Regions from separate parts of the Thalassobacillus sp. C254 genome, predicted to be linked through region 2. Evidence: riboswitches for the same ligand, from Rfam matches in the RefSeq annotation. Region 2 holds a riboswitch; each other region holds the start of a gene.
The links. A riboswitch is a leader RNA that binds a small molecule or an ion and turns the genes downstream of it on or off. The one in region 2 is predicted to bind cobalamin.

Region 1: another riboswitch for cobalamin. It lies ahead of JCM19033_RS19585 (ribonucleotide reductase N-terminal alpha domain-containing protein); the one in region 2 lies ahead of JCM19033_RS18215 (ABC transporter substrate-binding protein).
Region 3: another riboswitch for cobalamin. It lies ahead of cobJ (precorrin-3B C(17)-methyltransferase); the one in region 2 lies ahead of JCM19033_RS18215 (ABC transporter substrate-binding protein).
Region 4: another riboswitch for cobalamin. It lies ahead of JCM19033_RS13810 (ABC transporter substrate-binding protein); the one in region 2 lies ahead of JCM19033_RS18215 (ABC transporter substrate-binding protein).

The regions. Positions count from the first base shown of each region.
Region 1 covers NZ_BAXQ01000031.1:36,686-41,118, forward strand. The annotation lists gene JCM19033_RS19575 (ROK family protein) at 1-42, shown strand, start outside; gene JCM19033_RS23820 (ROK family protein) at 53-220, shown strand; gene JCM19033_RS26715 (hypothetical protein) at 295-426, shown strand; gene JCM19033_RS19580 (DUF2971 domain-containing protein) at 742-1,716, shown strand; cobalamin riboswitch at 1,991-2,188, shown strand; gene JCM19033_RS19585 (ribonucleotide reductase N-terminal alpha domain-containing protein) at 2,374-3,897, shown strand; partial or broken gene JCM19033_RS26720 (hypothetical protein) at 3,924-4,433, shown strand, end outside.
Region 2 covers NZ_BAXQ01000026.1:9,904-14,336, forward strand. The annotation lists partial or broken gene JCM19033_RS18200 (ATP-binding protein) at 1-542, shown strand, start outside; gene JCM19033_RS18205 (bifunctional 2-polyprenyl-6-hydroxyphenol methylase/3-demethylubiquinol 3-O-methyltransferase UbiG) at 705-1,436, shown strand; cobalamin riboswitch at 1,516-1,711, shown strand; gene JCM19033_RS18215 (ABC transporter substrate-binding protein) at 1,943-2,956, shown strand; partial or broken gene JCM19033_RS18220 (FecCD family ABC transporter permease) at 2,937-3,976, shown strand; gene JCM19033_RS18225 (heme ABC transporter ATP-binding protein) at 3,999-4,433, shown strand, end outside.
Region 3 covers NZ_BAXQ01000023.1:11,344-15,776, forward strand. The annotation lists gene thiE (thiamine phosphate synthase) at 1-497, shown strand, start outside; gene JCM19033_RS17255 (DUF3243 family protein) at 594-905, opposite strand; gene JCM19033_RS17260 (DUF4190 domain-containing protein) at 1,010-1,306, opposite strand; cobalamin riboswitch at 1,471-1,663, shown strand; partial or broken gene cobJ (precorrin-3B C(17)-methyltransferase) at 2,031-3,582, shown strand; gene JCM19033_RS17270 (sirohydrochlorin chelatase) at 3,596-4,433, shown strand, end outside.
Region 4 covers NZ_BAXQ01000014.1:81,381-85,813, forward strand. The annotation lists partial or broken gene cysI (assimilatory sulfite reductase (NADPH) hemoprotein subunit) at 1-154, shown strand, start outside; gene JCM19033_RS13800 (DUF2243 domain-containing protein) at 231-620, opposite strand; gene JCM19033_RS13805 (hypothetical protein) at 940-1,281, opposite strand; cobalamin riboswitch at 1,414-1,612, shown strand; gene JCM19033_RS13810 (ABC transporter substrate-binding protein) at 1,922-2,593, shown strand; gene JCM19033_RS25965 (ABC transporter substrate-binding protein) at 2,610-2,927, shown strand; gene JCM19033_RS13815 (iron ABC transporter permease) at 3,032-4,063, shown strand; gene JCM19033_RS27565 (ABC transporter ATP-binding protein) at 4,063-4,341, shown strand; gene JCM19033_RS27570 (ABC transporter ATP-binding protein) at 4,356-4,433, shown strand, end outside.

The sequences.
Region 1 (4,433 bases), on a different contig from region 2:
CTGTCTATACTGCTCGCGAATGTCATCTTTTTATTAAACTGATAAGCTTATCTTGGGAGGAGGAGTGATGGCTTCTTCATCATACTTTTTAGGCCAGCTTAAGGAAAAGACAAATCATTTGGTCTACCCGAGATTTAAGAAAGAGGCCGAGATTTACGAAGCCTTGTCGGGGCAAAAGGCAGGAGCGATAGGGGCCGCTCTCCTCCCCCATTACAGATAGACCTCACTTATTTTACCCTCCCTCAAATAAAATGCGGCTAATAGCTAACATTATATAAGGAGGGGGTGAAGAGGGTGAGCCATAAAAACACAAAGAAAAGTGGAAGCTCGTTTATAAACGAGGCCTACCGTTCACAAAAAAGCCCAGATGAACCTGGAAGTACAGAGCCGGCAAAAGAAAGATCATTTCAGCAAAAAAAGAAGTAGATAAAAAAGGGTGGTCTCAATGAAAATTTTTTGAGACCGTCTTTTTTCATAGGTTCTGTCAAAGTTCCAAGTTATATTAGTCATGTCGAAGAGTGGCCCCTTTGGAAAAAGCAGGAGTCGAACGAAAATAGACAGTAAGCCGAAAGGATTTGGGTAAATGTATAATGCCTAAATGAGCTCTTGATATTCTGAGTCACGCATACCAGTACATGGGGTGCACCAATGAAAAAATCGTGGACCGGGATTATTCTTACACAAAGAAGGGAAAATACAAGCTGGAAATAAGACTTATGCTTGAGTAGAAGGGGAGAAACCATGGATAAAAAGGGGACACTGGCAGAGGCTTTATCGCTGCATTTTTGGCAGTCGGTAGACCAGCAAATCAGAAAAGATCACACTGTACAAAAGGAACTGTATCATTACACCGGTTTAGATAGTTTAATGGGCATGGTAGAAACAAACAATTTGTGGATGAGCAGAGGAACCTTTTTAAATGACTCAAATGAACTTATTTATATAGAAGGAATTATTAATAAAGTATTGGGACAGGTCGAAAGTAAGCTGACGGATAACTTTGGGGAAGATACATATATACAGGAACTGAAAAAGTTATTTATTTTAGAATTAAAACAGACGTGGCAAAGGTTTATGGAGAAGATAGACCTTGACGATTTTGAAGTATATATATTCTCCCTGACCGAAAATAAAGACTCTTTGGCTCTTTGGTATAACTACGCAAAAGGCGACGGATACAATATCGGCTTTTCCTCTGGTGACATGCTGAAAAAAATAAATGATTTTTCCAGTCATTTTGCCCGTGAATATACCTTAGTGTATGGAAGGGTAATATACGACAGAAGAGAACAAGAACAAATTGTTATGGATTTTCTCATGGAAACCTTTCAATATCTATCCCGCCTTCACCCTCAGTATACGCTGCAAGAAATCGGTGGAGAGCTTTCAGAACATTTCTTTTCTATACTAGCAACTTGTTCGATCTTTTTTAAGGATGAGGCTTTTAAAAGTGAAGAAGAATATCGAATTGCTCTTCCACGAAAGCTCACTACCAAAGAGAGGGGCCCAGAGGTTTTCTTCCGGGCTTCAAATGGAGTAATCATCCCGTTTATTACGATTCATTTTCCAGAGAAACTTCCTATAAAACGTGTGACCATCGGTCCGAAAAATAACATAGACATTGCTAAAGCAGGAATGGAGTATTACTTAAAAAGTAAGGGATATGAAACGGAGAGGATGGTTATTAGTAAGTCCGTTGCTTCACTGAGGTATTAATTCTTTTATGCAGGGGTTAGTGTAGGTAAAATAAATGTATTTTCAGCGAATAGGAAAAGAAAAACAACGCAGCCTTAGACTTTTCGGGTATTACGACAAAATGTGATAATTGACGTCAAATGCTCCCCCCATGTAATAGTAGAGATGCTTTACATTTGAAGAAATAAATTAATAATCTATGGATCTATGAACTTGCTAAATTGGGATAAGTCATGTAGTATAAATGTAGAATTTCACAAGATATTGTGTTTTTTGTTATCGATAAAACTATATATTGTTTGCCTTGAGATGAGATGCCATTTGGCGTAAAAGGGAATTTGGTGAAAATCCAAGACTGCCCCCGCAACTGTAAGTGCTGACGAAATGAGTCGTATCCACTGTATAAATAAACTTGATCGGTTTTTATACGGGAAGGAGCTCATGGACGGAAGACGCACAAGTCAGGAGACCTGTCTTATCTTAAGATGTTTCACCTTCTTCGGGGATTGAGAAGATGAAACGGTGGCACAGAGAAAGACCAAAGTATCTTTCTCCATTACTTGCTATCGTTTCATCCGCTCACATTAATTTGAGCGGATTTTTTAATTCGAAAAAATATCAGGAGCGGTGAGACGACAACGGCCAGCTTAGAATAAAGCAGGAATAAGGAGGAAGAAAATGACAGTACATGTTAAAGAGGAATTACATGAAGTGATGGATACAATTGATAAAGCTTTTGATCGTTACAATTTTAATGCAAAGCAAATCAAAGAATATATTACATCTTTTACCGGAACGGATAAAGACGTGAACCATCAAGCTATGCTCTATGCATTAAACCAAATACAAATGGACCAGCCAGACTGGACGTTTGTTGCAGCACGGCTGTATTTAAATGAACTATACAAGCAGGCGGCTTTACATAGAGGGTACAGCACGGCGGAAAGACGATATGGAAGCTTGTATAAGCTAATGAAAACGTTACGTGAGAAAGGAATCTATTCCGATCATTTGTTAGCAGCATATTCTGAACAGGAAATTAAGGAATTAGAACGGGAAATTGAACCCAAGCGAGATGAGTTGTTTACTTACATAGGTTTATTTTTACTGGCAGACCGGTATTTAGCGAGAGATCATGAGGGGAAAGTATTTGAGCTGCCGCAGGAGCGGTTTATGATCATTGCGATGACCCTTATGCAGAAGGAAGAAAAAAACAAAAGGCTGGAAAAGGTTAAGGAAGCTTATTGGGCACTAAGCAATTTATATATGACGGTTGCTACTCCTACTTTATCTAATGCAGGAAAAAGTTTTGGTCAATTGTCTTCTTGTTTTATAGATACAGTTGATGACTCACTTGACAGTATTTACCTGAATAACTGGGACATTGCCCGCCTCAGCAAGGATGGCGGTGGGATTGGTATTTATTATGGGAAGGTAAGAGCTTTAGGATCAGATATAAAGAAGTTTAAAGGTAATTCCTCTGGAGTGGTACCGTGGATCAGGCTGATTAATGACACAGCTGTGAGTGTGGACCAGCTGGGACAGCGTCAAGGGGCGGTGGCTGTTTATTTAGACTTATTCCACAAGGACATTATGAACGGTTTTCTTGACTTAAAAACAAATAATGGTGATGAAAGAAGGAAAGCTCACGATATTTTTACCGGGGTTACGATACCTGACCTATTTATGCATAAGTTACAGGAGACAGATGAGAACGGAAGAAGCATAGGCGAATGGCATGTGTTTTGTCCTCACCAGGTGAAACAAATCATGGGCTGGAAGAGTGAAGATGGCACTCCGGTTGGTCTTGAAGACTTTTATGACGAGGAAGACCGTAAATATTTTACAGAAAAGTATGAAGAAGCAGTCAATCACCCTCTTCTTCCGCGAAAGACCTACCGAGCCATGGATATCATGGCAAGAATTATGGTGGCACAGCTGGAAACTGGAACACCTTACATGTTCTACCGGGATGAAGTAAATCGTCAAAATTCAAACAAGCATTTGAAAGGGGAGGGAAGAACCTCTATCTATTGCAGTAATTTATGCACAGAAATTACACAAAATATGTCACCTTCTCCTATTAGTCAAGAGTATGAAGACGAAGAGGGAAACATTGTTATTGTCCGTAAACCAGGAGATTTTGTGGTATGTAATTTATCTTCTATTAATCTTCCGTCGGCTGTAAGGATGATGTCTTAGAAAGGCTGATACCTATTCAGATGAGGATGCTTGATAATGTCATTGACTTAAACAACATCCCAGTGGGTCAGGCGCAAGTTACCAACAGAAAGTACAGAGCTGTGGGTCTTGGAACGTTTGGCTGGCATCACCTTTTGGCATTAAAAGGAATCCAGTGGGAATCTGAGAAGTCTGTGGAATACGCAGATAAAATATACGAAGACATTGCCTATCACACGATTCAATCTTCCATGGAATTGGCAAAAGAAAAAGGGCTTATAGTAAATTTCAAGGTTCTGAGTGGGAAACAGGTCTTTATTTTGAGCGAAGAGGCTATACGTCAAAACGGTGGCAGGAATTACAGGAAGAGGTGGCTGCAACTGGAGTGAGAAACGGATGGATGATGGCTGTAGCTCCTAATTCTTCTACTGCCAAAATCGGTGGATCCACAGATGGAATTGACCCGTTGTACGCAGTGGAATTTGCTGAAGAAAAGAAGAACTTTAAGTTTAAGGTAACAGCTCCAGACTTAAATCACCATACGTACCTCTATTACC
Region 2 (4,433 bases):
GAGTCTCTCCGAATGGGTAGACTGGTCAATGAGCTTCTTGATATTGCCCGTATGGAGGCCGGCCATATTCAATTAAATAAAGAACCGATTCAGATCCATGAAATGAGCGCAAAAATAACCAGAAAGTTTCACGGCCTGGCTAAAGAAGCGGGAGTCAATCTTCAAACCGAAGTTACCGGCGAAGAGCTGTAATGGATGTTGACCCAGACAGATATGAGCAGGTGTTGACGAACTTAATTCATAACGCCATTCGTCATACGGAGGCTGGCGGAACCGTGACACTTCGTGTGGAAACAGACGGATCCGGAGTTACTGTGGATGTGGAGGACACTGGATCAGGTATACCAGAAGAAGACCTGCCCTTTGTGTTCGAACGTTTTTATAAGGCGGATAAAGCCAGAACCCGGGGCCGCTCAGGAACGGGCCTTGGCCTTGCTATCGCAAAGAATATTGTGGAGGGACACAACGGCCAGATTTCTGCTCACAGTAAAGTGGAGGAGGGCACGACTTTTACCTTTCATATACCAAGAGAAGACATTTAAAAACCCCGGAGTTATTTGTCTTCGTAGTGCTGTTGAAAAGAGAATTAGTTTGACACGCAAATAAAGAAGGGAGAGGGCAGCACAGCCTGAAAGCCCTCTCAGTCTTTGTCCTATGAACACTTACAAGCTCTACACAAAAGTTCAGAGAAAGGAGTGGGCACTTTGACAGAATGGTACGAAGAAAGTTTTCAGGAAGACTACCTGAGAATTTATGATCACAGGGATGAACAAAAAGCAGCTCGGGAGCTTGAAGCATTAATGTCCTATATTCCTCTTCAAAAAAAGATGACAGTGCTGGATCTGTGCTGTGGTCATGGACGGCACTGCCGCTGGCTTGCCCGTAGGGATTTTGACGTCACCGGGGTTGATCTCTCAGCTGTATTATTGAAAAAAGCAATTGACTTGACCAGTGACCTTCCTATTAAATACATGCGCGCGGATGTAAGAAATATTCAATTTAGCAATGAATATGATGCTGTATTTAATTTATTTACAAGTTTTGGTTATTTTCCGGATGATGAAGAAAATGAGCTTGTTTTTAAAAATGCCTATCAAGCATTAAAGCCTGGGGGCTGGTTTTTATTTGACTATTTAAATCCACAGTATGTTACGAAAAACCTTGTAGCAGAGGATGAATCAAATAAGGACGGTCTGCACATCAGGCAGCAGCGGAAAATTGACAAGGGGTTTGTTACGAAAACGATTACAATTCACGATAATGAGTCAAAAAGAGAATACCTTGAACGAGTGAAGCTTTATTCTTCAGATGAGCTTAAACGTATGCTTGAAAGCAGCGGCTTCACTATTCAATCTCACTTTGGGGATTATGATGCTTCACCTTACCAAACCGCCACATCTCCTCGACAAATTTTTATTTGCCATAAGGAGAAATAAAGGGAAAATGAAAAATTTGCTGAAAAAGCATCTTTTCAAACAAAAAATATCCTGTATACTTTGAATATGGAGAAAACAAAATACCGTTCACATCTATGGTCAATTTCCTATCAAGGGAAATGTTAAAAGGGAAGCCCGGTGAAAATCCGGCACGGTCCCGCCACTGTATACGCGTGGAACGCCTATCAAGCCACTGTCTGCTAGAAGCAGGTTGGGAAGGCAGGCTGATCCAGAACGCGGAAGTCAGGAGACCTGCCTTAGATGAATATATGCCAGGCCTTCGAGGAAAAGGTGGAAGCAGACGTGGTAACTGCCTTACGGCTGTCTTACAGTGACTTAGGTCATACACATGTATGCTCTCCTTTTTGAAAAAGGGGAGCTTTTTTTGCATCTATAGGATGTTATTGACCAAAGAACAGGAAAAGCTGCCGTATCGAGTCCTTTCACCATTATAGAGAAAGAACGGAAACTAAAAGGAGAGACAAAGAGTGAGAAAACAATGGGTAATGGGTACGTCAGTACTTTTAGTAATGAGTTTAGCAGCATGCGGAGAGACAGAGGATACAGGAGAAGAAGCTGCCGAGGATACGACTGAAGAATCTATGGAAGAAGAGGCAGCTGAGGAGCCGCAAGAAGACACTGATGCCAACGGAGAAGACGGTGCAGAAGCCGATTTTCCAGTGACGATTGAAGATGCTGTTGGTGAAGAGGTTACAATTGAGGAAGAGCCTCAAAGAATTGTCAGCTTGATTCCGAGCAATACAGAGACTGCTTTTGCATTAGGAGCCGGAGATCGCATTGTGGGAGTTACTGACAACGATACATACCCGGAAGAAGTGAATGATATTCAGAGTGTAGGCGGGATGGAATTCGATGTGGAAACCATTTTGTCATTAGAGCCTGATCTTGTTCTGGCTCATGAGTCATCCGCTCACTTCAGTGAGGAAGGTTTCAATCAATTGCAGGAGGCAGATATAACCGTTTTATTTGTAAATGAAGCTTCTGGCTTTGATGATGCTTACGATTCAATTGAAATGATCGGTGCGGCCACAGGGACGTATGAGGAGGCTGAAACGCTTGTAGCTGAGATGCAGGAAGGTGTTAACGAGCTCCAGGAACAAGCCCAGGAAATATCCGAGGATGAAAGACAAACAGTCTGGCTTGAGGTGGGGCCGGCTCCAGAAATTTATACTACTGGTACAAACACCTTTTTACATGAGATTCTGGAAATGATCAATGCTGAAAATGCTGCCCAAAATGAAGAGGGGTGGGTTCAGTACAGTGAAGAGGATGTTATCGCCTTAAATCCCGATGTGATCATTACAACCTATGGTTTTTATGTGGAAGATCCTGAAGAAGAAATTCTTTCACGATCAGGCTGGAGTGACATTCCAGCTGTAGAAAATGAAAGAATTTACGATGTACATGCAGATAAAGTTACAAGACCAGGACCTCGTTTAGTAGACGGTGCTGAAGCAATTGCTGAGCTGGTTTATCCTGATGTCTTTAACAACGAATAAAAAAAAGTGGGCTGCTTATGGAGGGAGTGTTCTCTTCCTTTTTGCAGCCCTTATTATTGGTATTTCAATTGGCAGTATTGGAATTCCTTTTTCAACGACAGTGATAGTTCTTCTTCAGGAAGGTGCCGGGATACCACTAGGCGCTGACATCGATTCCGTTACGCGAAACATTATTTTGGATATCCGTCTTCCTCGCGTAACTCTTGCCCTTTTGGTAGGGGCGTCTCTAGCCATGGCAGGATCTGCTTTTCAGGGATTTTTAAAAAATCCCTGGCAGATCCATTCACACTGGGTGTATCATCCGGGGCTGCTCTTGGTGCCGTGATTGTTCTTTTTCTTGGGCTTTCTCTCCCGCTGATCGGAGCTTTTACTCTTCCTTTTGTCAGTGTGGTATCCGGATTTTTGACTCTTTTTCTAGTCCTGTTTTTTGCCAGGATTGTGCAAAAGAATTTAGCTACAGAAACTATTATTTTAGCCGGAATTATATTCAGTTCCTTTCTAGGATCGTTGATGTCTCTTTTGATTGCATTAACAGGTGAGGAACTTCGCCAGATCATTACCTGGCTGATGGGGAGTGTATCAATGAGAGGGTGGAGTCATGTCCTCCTTATGCTTCCTTTCTTTATAACAGGAGCTGTTATTTTGTTTGCAAACAGCAGAGAACTGAATGCAATGGTTTTTGGTGAAGAGACAGCTAAAACGTTAGGAGTAAATACAGAAGCAAGAAAGATTTCCATCCTACTTGGAGCATCCTTGTTAACAGGGTCAGCAGTAGCGGTCTCAGGAACGATTGGATTTGTCGGGCTGGTTATACCTCACCTGGTCCGTCTGTTGTTTGGAGCTGACCACCGTCATCATTTACCGTTATCGCTACTGATAGGAGGGGGATTTCTCGTATTAACAGACATGGCAGCAAGGACTCTGATTGCCCCGACGGAACTCCCTATTGGTGTATTAACAGCAATCATTGGTGCTCCTGTTTTTGGATTGCTTCTCCTGAGAGAACGCAAAAAGCTTTAAGCAGAAAAGGAGGTGCAGAAACGTGCTGACGATTGAACATATCTCCGGTGGTTATACAAATAAAGAAGATGTCGTAAAGGACATTAACCTTAACATTAACAAAGGGGAAATCTTTGGAATACTAGGTCCAAATGGAAGCGGAAAGTCCACGTTATTAAAAATCCTTCATGCCGCCCTTCCTTCCTCTTCAGGAAGAGTTCTTCTCGGTGACAAGGATATTATGGATTACTCCTCGAAAGAACTGGCAAAAAAAATGGCGGTACTCCCCCAGCATGCAGAAACTGCCTTCTCCTATAGTGTCAGACAGGTTGTGGAGCTTGGGAGATATCCTTATCAAAAGGGGTGGCTTGGTTTAACCACATCAGCTGATGAAGAAGTCATCCACCAGGCAATGCAGGAAACGAATGTCCTTCACTTTGCGGAGAAGTCGGTTAGCCAGTTAAGCGGCGGTGAGAAG
Region 3 (4,433 bases), on a different contig from region 2:
GTTCAAAAGCAGGTGCTGAAAAGGAAGAGCTGGCACGTAAATTGCAAGAGATCTGCCGGCAGAATGGAATTCCTTTTATAGTTAATGATGATATTGATTTAGCGGTGCAACTTAATGCAGACGGTCTTCATATTGGACAAGAAGATATTGGAGCAAAAGAAGCAAGAAAAATGATGGGTGATAAAATTCTGGGGGTTTCTGCATATACGATTGACGAAGGCCTGGAAGCCGCAGAGCACGGGGCTGATTACCTTGGTTTAGGGCCTATATATGCGACAGGTTCTAAAGACGATGCTGCTGAAGAAACGGGTCCTCAAGTGATCACTCTGTTTCGTAAAATGGGGATCAAGACACCGATTGTTGGGATTGGTGGAATTTATGAAGATAATATCGACGAAGTGATGAAATCAGGAAGCGACGGCATATCAATAATTTCAGCGATTGCTTCTGCACCAAGCCCCTTTGAAAGTGCAAGAAATTTGAGAAAAAGAAATTGAAAATTACCTGTAGATAAAGGGATAATATATGTAAAAACAAGCAGTATTCTGGTACCTCCAGAGAACTGCTTGTTTTTTATAGCTGTGACTTTGCCATTAACCAGCTTTCTTCGCTAGTTTTACCAGGACGTGAGCCATTTTATGCTTTTCGTCATCCTCAGCTACCTGCCACATCTCTTGTAATAGCTTTTCTTCTGTATTTTTAGGTGATTCATGGTTTTTGAGGTATTCTGCTACACGCTCAGCGCCTTTTGCCATTTGCTCTTCACTGAGGCCTAGAGATTCACCTTTTTCTACTTTTCCTTTAAGGTATTGCTGGAACTCACTAAAGCTTTCTAAAATGTCTTCCTTTTTGTTTTCGGACATGTTGTCAAGTTTTTCTTCGGCTTGTTTCTTTGGATCTGCCATCTTATATTCCTCCTTAAAGTAATTATGATCCTCTAATTCCCATCCTTGGGCAATCTAAACGTTTATATCACAAATACTACTAATTACCGTGTCAGCAAGGAGGACTATAGCGTCAGCATAGCTGCAGCGAGCGCCATGAGTATCACTGTAAGAACGAGAGCTGCTACACTGCAGGCGATACCGCCAATTGCGAGTCCCTTTCCGGACTCTCCTCTTCTTTTGATCTCCCTTATTGATAAAATTCCAAGAATAAGGCCAACCAACCCTAGAGCAAAGCCGGCTAACGGAATCAGAATAGAAGATACGAGTCCCACTACACCAAGGACCAGGGCTGTAATTGACTTTCCATTTGTTTTTAAAGGTGTTTCTGATGAAATACCGGTTTCTTGTTGATGTGCCAAATTAGTGACCTCCCTTTCTCTTAATTCGTTCTCCTACTCTATTCCTGAATTTTTCTTTTTTAATCTCACAAACAAAAATAGAGTGGAAAAGGATAAATTCCTTAGCAGATAGAAAGCCAAAAAGAGATTGACAGAGAGTGGAGGATCAGATAGCTTTAAAGGAGAAGAATATTAGGGGAAAAGGTGAAAGCTGTTCTAACAGTTTTCTTAAAAGGGAAGACCGGTGTGAAGCCGGCGCGGTCCCGCCACTGTAATTGGGTTGTCTGTTTTGCTGCCACTGTCGGTACAAATCGATGGGAAGGAAGAAACAGATGGAAACCAAGAGCCAGGAGACCTGCCTTTTCAACAACACCAGTAACCTACGGGTCATGGGGGGTGTTAGAGCAGGTTTCCGATTAATTATGGGCTGTTAAAAAGCCGTTTATATTATGCCGGAAGAGCGCCTCTAACCTCCACATGCAGGTTAGGGGCGCTTTTTTGCTGTTTAGTTGTGTATGCGTAGGTGAGTGGTAAATCTTTTAGTGAATTCTCTGTTCAAGGAGTGCTTGTACGATATATCCTGGCTGGGGGATGCGTGCAGCTTTTATAAGCAGTCTGAAAGAGACCAAATGGAATAGAGCCTTTTGCAGTGCGTTCGTCTTTATTCTATATAAGGAGTGATAGTGTGACAAATGAAAAAGGAAAACTTCTTGTCGTAGGTTTCGGCCCAGGAAGTGAAGAACAAATGACATATCGTGCAAAAGAAGCAATTCTTGAGTCAGATTCTATTATTGGCTATAAAACATATATAGATTTAATTAAACCATTGCTTACCGATCAGGACATAGTAAGGACGGGAATGACTGAAGAAGTAAGCAGAGCACAGGAAGCAGTCAAGCAGGCTGAGCAAGGAAAAACAGTGGCTGTCATTTCCAGCGGAGATGCTGGTCTATACGGCATGGCGGGATTAGTTTATGAAGTGTTAATTGAAAAGGGATGGAAAGAGGACGAAGGCGTAGAAGTAGAAATCATTCCTGGGGTATCTGCAATCAATTCTTGTGCCTCGCTTTTAGGGGCGCCGGTAATGCATGATGCCTGTACGATCAGCTTGAGTGACCACCTAACCCCTTGGGATTTAATAGTAAAGCGAGTGGAAGCGGCCGCCCAGGCTGATTTTGTCATTGCACTTTATAACCCAAAAAGCGGCAAGAGAACAAGACAAATAGAAGAGACACAAAGGATTTTAATGAAGTATAGAGATAAAGGAACGCCTGTCGGCCTTGTGAAAAGCGCATATAGAGAGCGGCAGAACATAGTGATGACTGATTTGGAGCACATGCTTGACCATGAGATTGGCATGCTTACAACAGTAGTAATCGGAAATAATTCTACATTTTATTATGACGGCAAAATGATTACCCCAAGAGGCTACCAGCGTAAATATACCCTGGGCGAGGAGAAACAAAAGTTAAAACCTGCCAGAGACTAAGAAGTGAGGCAGAGCCATGGGCAATGCATGGGGGAAAAGAAGAGACGGTAACAGCTGCCGAAAGTATAAATGTTAAAGGTCTTGCAGAAGAAGCGTTAAGCAAGCTGGGCACCACTTATTCAGAAAACAAACAAGTATCAGAAGATTCTATCTCGTTTAAGCAAACAGAGATTTTTGAATTTGCGGTTTCTCCGGGAACAGCAAACAAGAAAATAAGCTCAAAACAGCTTCTTCAGCTGACAGAAGTAATCGGGGAAGACGGTGAGGTAGAGTATACACCGAGCCATTACTTCAAAGTATCCCTTGAAACAGATCGTGCACAGGAAATTGTGAAAGAGCTTAAAGAAGCGGGCTGGCTCGTTTCTCCGGTAGGTAATGTGATTCACGTAAAGGCCTGTGATTTTTGTGACGGTGAGAAGCGTGATTCAATCCCATATGCTGAAGAACTACAAGAAGCTCTAGGCGGTATGGTTGTTCCCAAAGTTATGAACATAGGCTTTAATGGGTGCGGCATGGCATGCTACGGCGCAATTACTGATGATATTGGCATTATTTATAGAAGAGGAGCTTTTGATGTATTTTTGGGAGCAAAACGACGGGCAGAAATGCGCATGTAGCACAGCCAGTGGCTGAGGGGATGGAAGTGGACAAGTTAATTCCCCTCATTACAGCTGTTGTAGATGAGTACAAGGAAAAAGGACTGCCTAATGAAAGGTTCCATAAGTTTTTTAAGAGAGTGCAGGAGATCCAAGGGTTTAAGTATCAAGAGATGCCAGTGCCGGTTATCGTAGATAATCCATGTGAATAAGGAGGGAGAAAATATGAAAGCTGTGCTGTTTATCGGACACGGAAGCAAGAAGAAAGAGGGCAATGAAGGGATCATCCAGTTTGTAGATAATCTTAAACAAAAGGTGCCTGCTCCGATTGTGGAGACTTGTTTTCTGGAATTTGCTTCTCCGGGGCTTGCTTCGGGCATTGAAACTTGTGTAAAAAGAGGGGCGACTGAGGTTGCGCTAGTACCTATTATGTTTTTTCCAGCGGGACATTCTAAGATTCATATTCCCCAAGCGATTGATAAAGCAAGAAAGCTTTATCCTTTAGTCCGGTTTCATTACGGGCGGCCGATTGGGATTCACGAAGAAATGTTTCAGCTGTTAAAAGAAAAGCTTCACGCTGGAGTGGAACAAGAAACATTGTATAACAAAGATACCTCTATCTTATTGGTTGGGAGAGGAAGCAGTGATGTAGATGCAAATAGTGAGCTGTTCAAGCTTTCTAGAATTCTCTCAGAAAAGCTGGAGATGGCAGCGGTAGAAGTATCCTTTATTGGAGTGACAACCCCCACAGTAGAGGAAGGCGTGGAGAGATGCATTCGTCTGGGAGCAAGTAATATTTTGATGATTCCTTACTTTTTCTTTGCTGGTATCTTAATGGACCGAATGGATGCCAAACTGAAAGCCTTTAAAGAAAAATATACAGAGCAGGAGTTTTATATGACAGACCCAATTGGCCTCCACAAGCGCTTGGAGAAGGTATTGCTCGACCGGGCTGAAGAAGCTGTTGGTGGTAACGCGAAATTAAACTGTGACATGTGTCAATATCGTTTATTCGCTTTAGAGCATATGGATATCCACCATGATCACGACCACAGTCATCACC
Region 4 (4,433 bases), on a different contig from region 2:
GGAAAATATCGGGGAAGAAGAAATTCTAAGTGAGTTGAGAGTACTTCTTTCAAGGTATGCTAAAGAACGCAGTGAAGGCGAGCATTTTGGTGATTTTGTGATTAGAGCAGGCGTTATTGAAGCAGTGACCGATGGCACGAACTTTCATGCTTAATTAGAATTAATCAAGGTCCTTATTCTCTATACAAAAGAGTATAAGGGACCTTTTTTGTAAAGGAAGATGGTATTTATTAATAGTACTTTTCCTCAATTATCGTCTTCCTTTCTCTGATAAGACCGTAAGCAAGCATACCAAAGCCTGTGATAACGAGCAGAAGTTCAATAATAAAAGCTTCCGGGCCATATGTAAGACGATGAAGATGAAATATCCAATGTATGACGATAATATCAAACGTCGCAAAAAAGCCTGAGGCAATGAGGACACCATGGAAAAAAGAAGGCGGAAAGAAACGCCAGGAGATAAAATAAAAAAGCAATGTGACTGCTCCGGCAAAAGCCAAAACCCCCAGCCTTTCTCCCGTCGTTTGGGCAGGAAACCCAAAAGCTTGAGCCTGATATTGATGAAACAGCAAGTCTACAAAAAAAACACCAAAGAAGTAACTGATGAAGCGAGTCAACATGGTACCTCCTTTCTCTTGTTACTATTTACCTGTGCTTACATTTAATTTTCACATCCCCCTTAAATCTTTTCTTTATCTTTTCCGGCAATCCTTCATGCATTTCGATCACTTACCTGAATATGGATTGATCCTCTGGCAGGAACATGAAATAATGTTTTGAACAAAAGAAGAAATACTATTTGATAACCTGATAACAGGCTTTGTCCGGCAGTGAAATACAACGATGATAAATGTCTACGCGTGGTATATACTGGACGACATTTACAATCTTCATGACACCAAAAAGGCTGCCCCGTTAATGGGACAGCCGCAGAAGACACTAATCTATTTTTACTAACTCTACAGGTCCGTGGTCATCACAGTGGTCGCCATGTACATGGTGCAGACGTCCATTGACAAGAAAGTCATAGTGATCGCCATGAGGAACAACCTCGTGACCGCAGTCATCATTGTGAGTACATCCGCAGTTCATGGGGGCACATTCGTCAGGGTTACTTTCTGTTACTGAAATTTTACATTCGTCCCAGTGGCCGTTGTGCTCGCGATGAAGGTGACCGTCATGAACATAATCAATATGGTCACCATGTTTAATTTTAGTGTGCCCGCAAGACAAGCTGTGCTCGTGGGAATGTTTTTCATGAACAGAGTGATCGTGCGCCATTCCTATTACCTCCTTTTTATTATTATTTCACCTTTTTAAACTCATTATCCGAAACAGACGAACATAAAACTTTAGATTGGGATAAGAGAAGATGGACAAGGCAAGGAATCAATGATACGATTTACTAAAATTATACATGCAATGGAAATAGGTGCAAGGCAAATACTGCCTGCTTAATAGGGAAGTCCGGTGAAACTCCGGCACGGACCCGCCACTGTAAGGGGGCCAATGTAATGATTGGCTTTCTCGAGTAATCTCACTGGGTAACACCGGGAAGGGACGAGAGGATAACCCCCAAGTCAGGAGACCTGCCTATTTCAACATCACTGTTGACCTACGGGAATTAGGGAGGTGGTTAGATGCTGCACCAAAGTGTGCCTTCACTTGAATATACCCTTAATAGGCGTGACAAGCCTTCCAGATATATTTGATGAGAAGTAAGCGTTTCTAACCCGATCCCCGGGGTAGAACCGCTTATTTTTTTGGTAAAGGAGTGGTTGCAGTTAATGAAAAAAGTACACAAGTAACACGCTTTGGTATGAAGAGGAAAGAAATCTTTACAAAAAGAGGAAGTGTCCTTATAATTCAAAATATAAATCGTAATAATTACTATTTATGATTACTGAGGAGGAGAAATAAAATGAAGTGGAGCAAAACATATCCGTTGTCTTTTTTATTGACCGGAACTCTTATTATGGCAGCATGTGGAGCAGAGGGCGATACTGAAACCGGAGCTGCTGAAGCGGAGGCTGATTCTTTGTCCCAGGATGAAGCAGTGGTCATTGAGAACAATGGGGAAGAACTTACATTTGAAGAAGCACCCCAGCGTGCAGTGACATTAAACCAGCACGTAACAGAAGTTATGCTCGCTCTAGGGCTTGAAGACCATATGGCAGGGACTGCATATTTAGATGACGGCATACATCCTGAATACCAGGATGCCTATGAGAGTGTACCTGTTTTGGCAGATCAATACCCTTCCCAGGAGCCTTTTTTAAATGTTGAACCTGATTTTGCTTACGCAGGATGGGAAAGTGCTTTTACAGAGGACAATATAGGAACCTTTACTCAGCTCCTTGAGTACGGGATCACCCCTTATCTTCATGAGTCTTCTTCAATGATTGGCCCGACGCTTGATGATGTATATCAGGATATTACTAATATAGGCCAGATATTTAGAGTGGAAGAAAGAGCTGAGGAATTAATCTCTGCTATGGATCAGCGGATTGCTGACGTTCAATCGCAAATAGACCCGGATACAGATGATCCTTTAAGGTATTTGTATATGATAGCGGGGAACAAGAGCCAATGACTGGCAGTCAATTTTTATGACAAACTTAATTGAAATGGCAGGCGGGACTAACATATTCTCTGATGCTTTGGACCAAAACTGGGGGAACGTAAGCTGGGAAGCGGTGATTGAGGAGGACCCTGAATGGATCGTTATTGTTGATTACGGGGAAACAACAGCAGAGCAGAAAAAAGAATTTTTGTTATCATATGATGCCTTGGAAAGTGTGACAGCAATACAAGAAGAGAATTTTGTAGTCGTTCCCTTATCTGCTGCTGCTGAAGGAGTCAGAGCTCCTGAAGCGTTTGAGTTGATGGCAGAAGGATTTTACCCGGATATAGCTAACGAAAATTAGGGGACTTTCTTATGAGCGGTATAGCAAAAACTTATGAGACCACCCCTTTACCAGGGAAAGATAAAATGGAGGAGAAACAGCTAAAAAGGAATAAAGTTACCTACATGCTTTGGCTCAGCGGTCTTCTAGGATTACTGTTGATATCGATAACTGCAGGGGTAATGCTGGGACCAGTTGCTATTTCCCCTGAAGCAGTATGGGGAATCATTGTTTCGAAGGTTCCGTTTGTGAATGCATGGATCACATCCGAGTGGACTCCTGCTCATGATCACATCGTTTGGGATATCCGCTTGCCCAGAGTGCTTTTGGGCGCTGTTGTAGGAGCAGGACTCTCAATTGTAGGTGTGGCTATCCAGGCCCTTGTTCGAAACTCCCTGGCCGACCCTTTTATTCTCGGTGTGTCTTCAGGTGCTTCTGTTGGAGCTACCTTGGTGATTCTGTTTGGAGCTTTCAGTGTATTTGGCCAATATGCTCTTTCACTTGCTGCGTTTTTAGGAGCATTAGTTTCCATTGTTCTGGTTTTTTTGTTAGCGCAAGTAAATAAACGAATTTCTACTGCGAGGCTCCTTCTAGCCGGCATAGCCATTTCTATGATATTGAGTGCAGTGACGAGCTTCATTGTTATTTCTGCGCCTAGAGAAGAAGGAATTCGAAGCGCTCTTTACTGGTTGATGGGCAGTTTAGCCGGAGGAACCTGGGGGAACCTGTGGATTCCTTTAGCTTCTCTTGTTATTGTGTTTCTTTTTCTTTGGTTTCAATCACGTTCATTAAATCTTCTCCTTATGGGAGAGGAGACGGCAGCTACGTTAGGGATGAATATTGATCAATTCCGAAAGATCCTTTTAGTTATTACTGCTCTTCTTACTGGGGTTTTGGTAGCTGTCAGTGGAGCCATTGGCTTTGTAGGGTTAATGATTCCCCATATTGTGAGGCTGCTTATCGGCTCAGACCATAAAAGGGTGCTGCCGGTCAGTGCTTTGCTTGGAGCTGTATTTCTAATATGGGCTGATATTGGAGCAAGGCTGATTGCTGCACCGGAGGAAATGCCTATAGGTATTCTAACCGCCTTATGCGGAGGACCGTTTTTTATTTGGCTCTTGCGAAGAAGTACATACTCGTTTGGGAGTGAATCATAATGCATGTAAAAGTAGAAGATCTTTCAAAAGATTTATCAGGTGAAAAAATACTGCAAAATATTAATTTACATGTAGATACAAATGAATTTGTCGGGATTGTGGGACCTAACGGCAGCGGGAAATCTACGATGTTAAAAAGCATTTATCGGCACCTTAAGCCTGACTTTGGCGTTGTGGAAGTAAACGGTGAAAATATATATAATTGGACGGCTAAAAAAACGGCGAAACATATGGCCGTTGTCAGCAGGAGTCAAGTGTTCCGTTTGATTTTTCGGTAAAAGAAATGGTACTTATGGGCAGATCCCCTCACAAACGTTTTCTGGACAGAGATAACATAGAGGATGAAAAAATTGCAGAAAAAGCATTATCA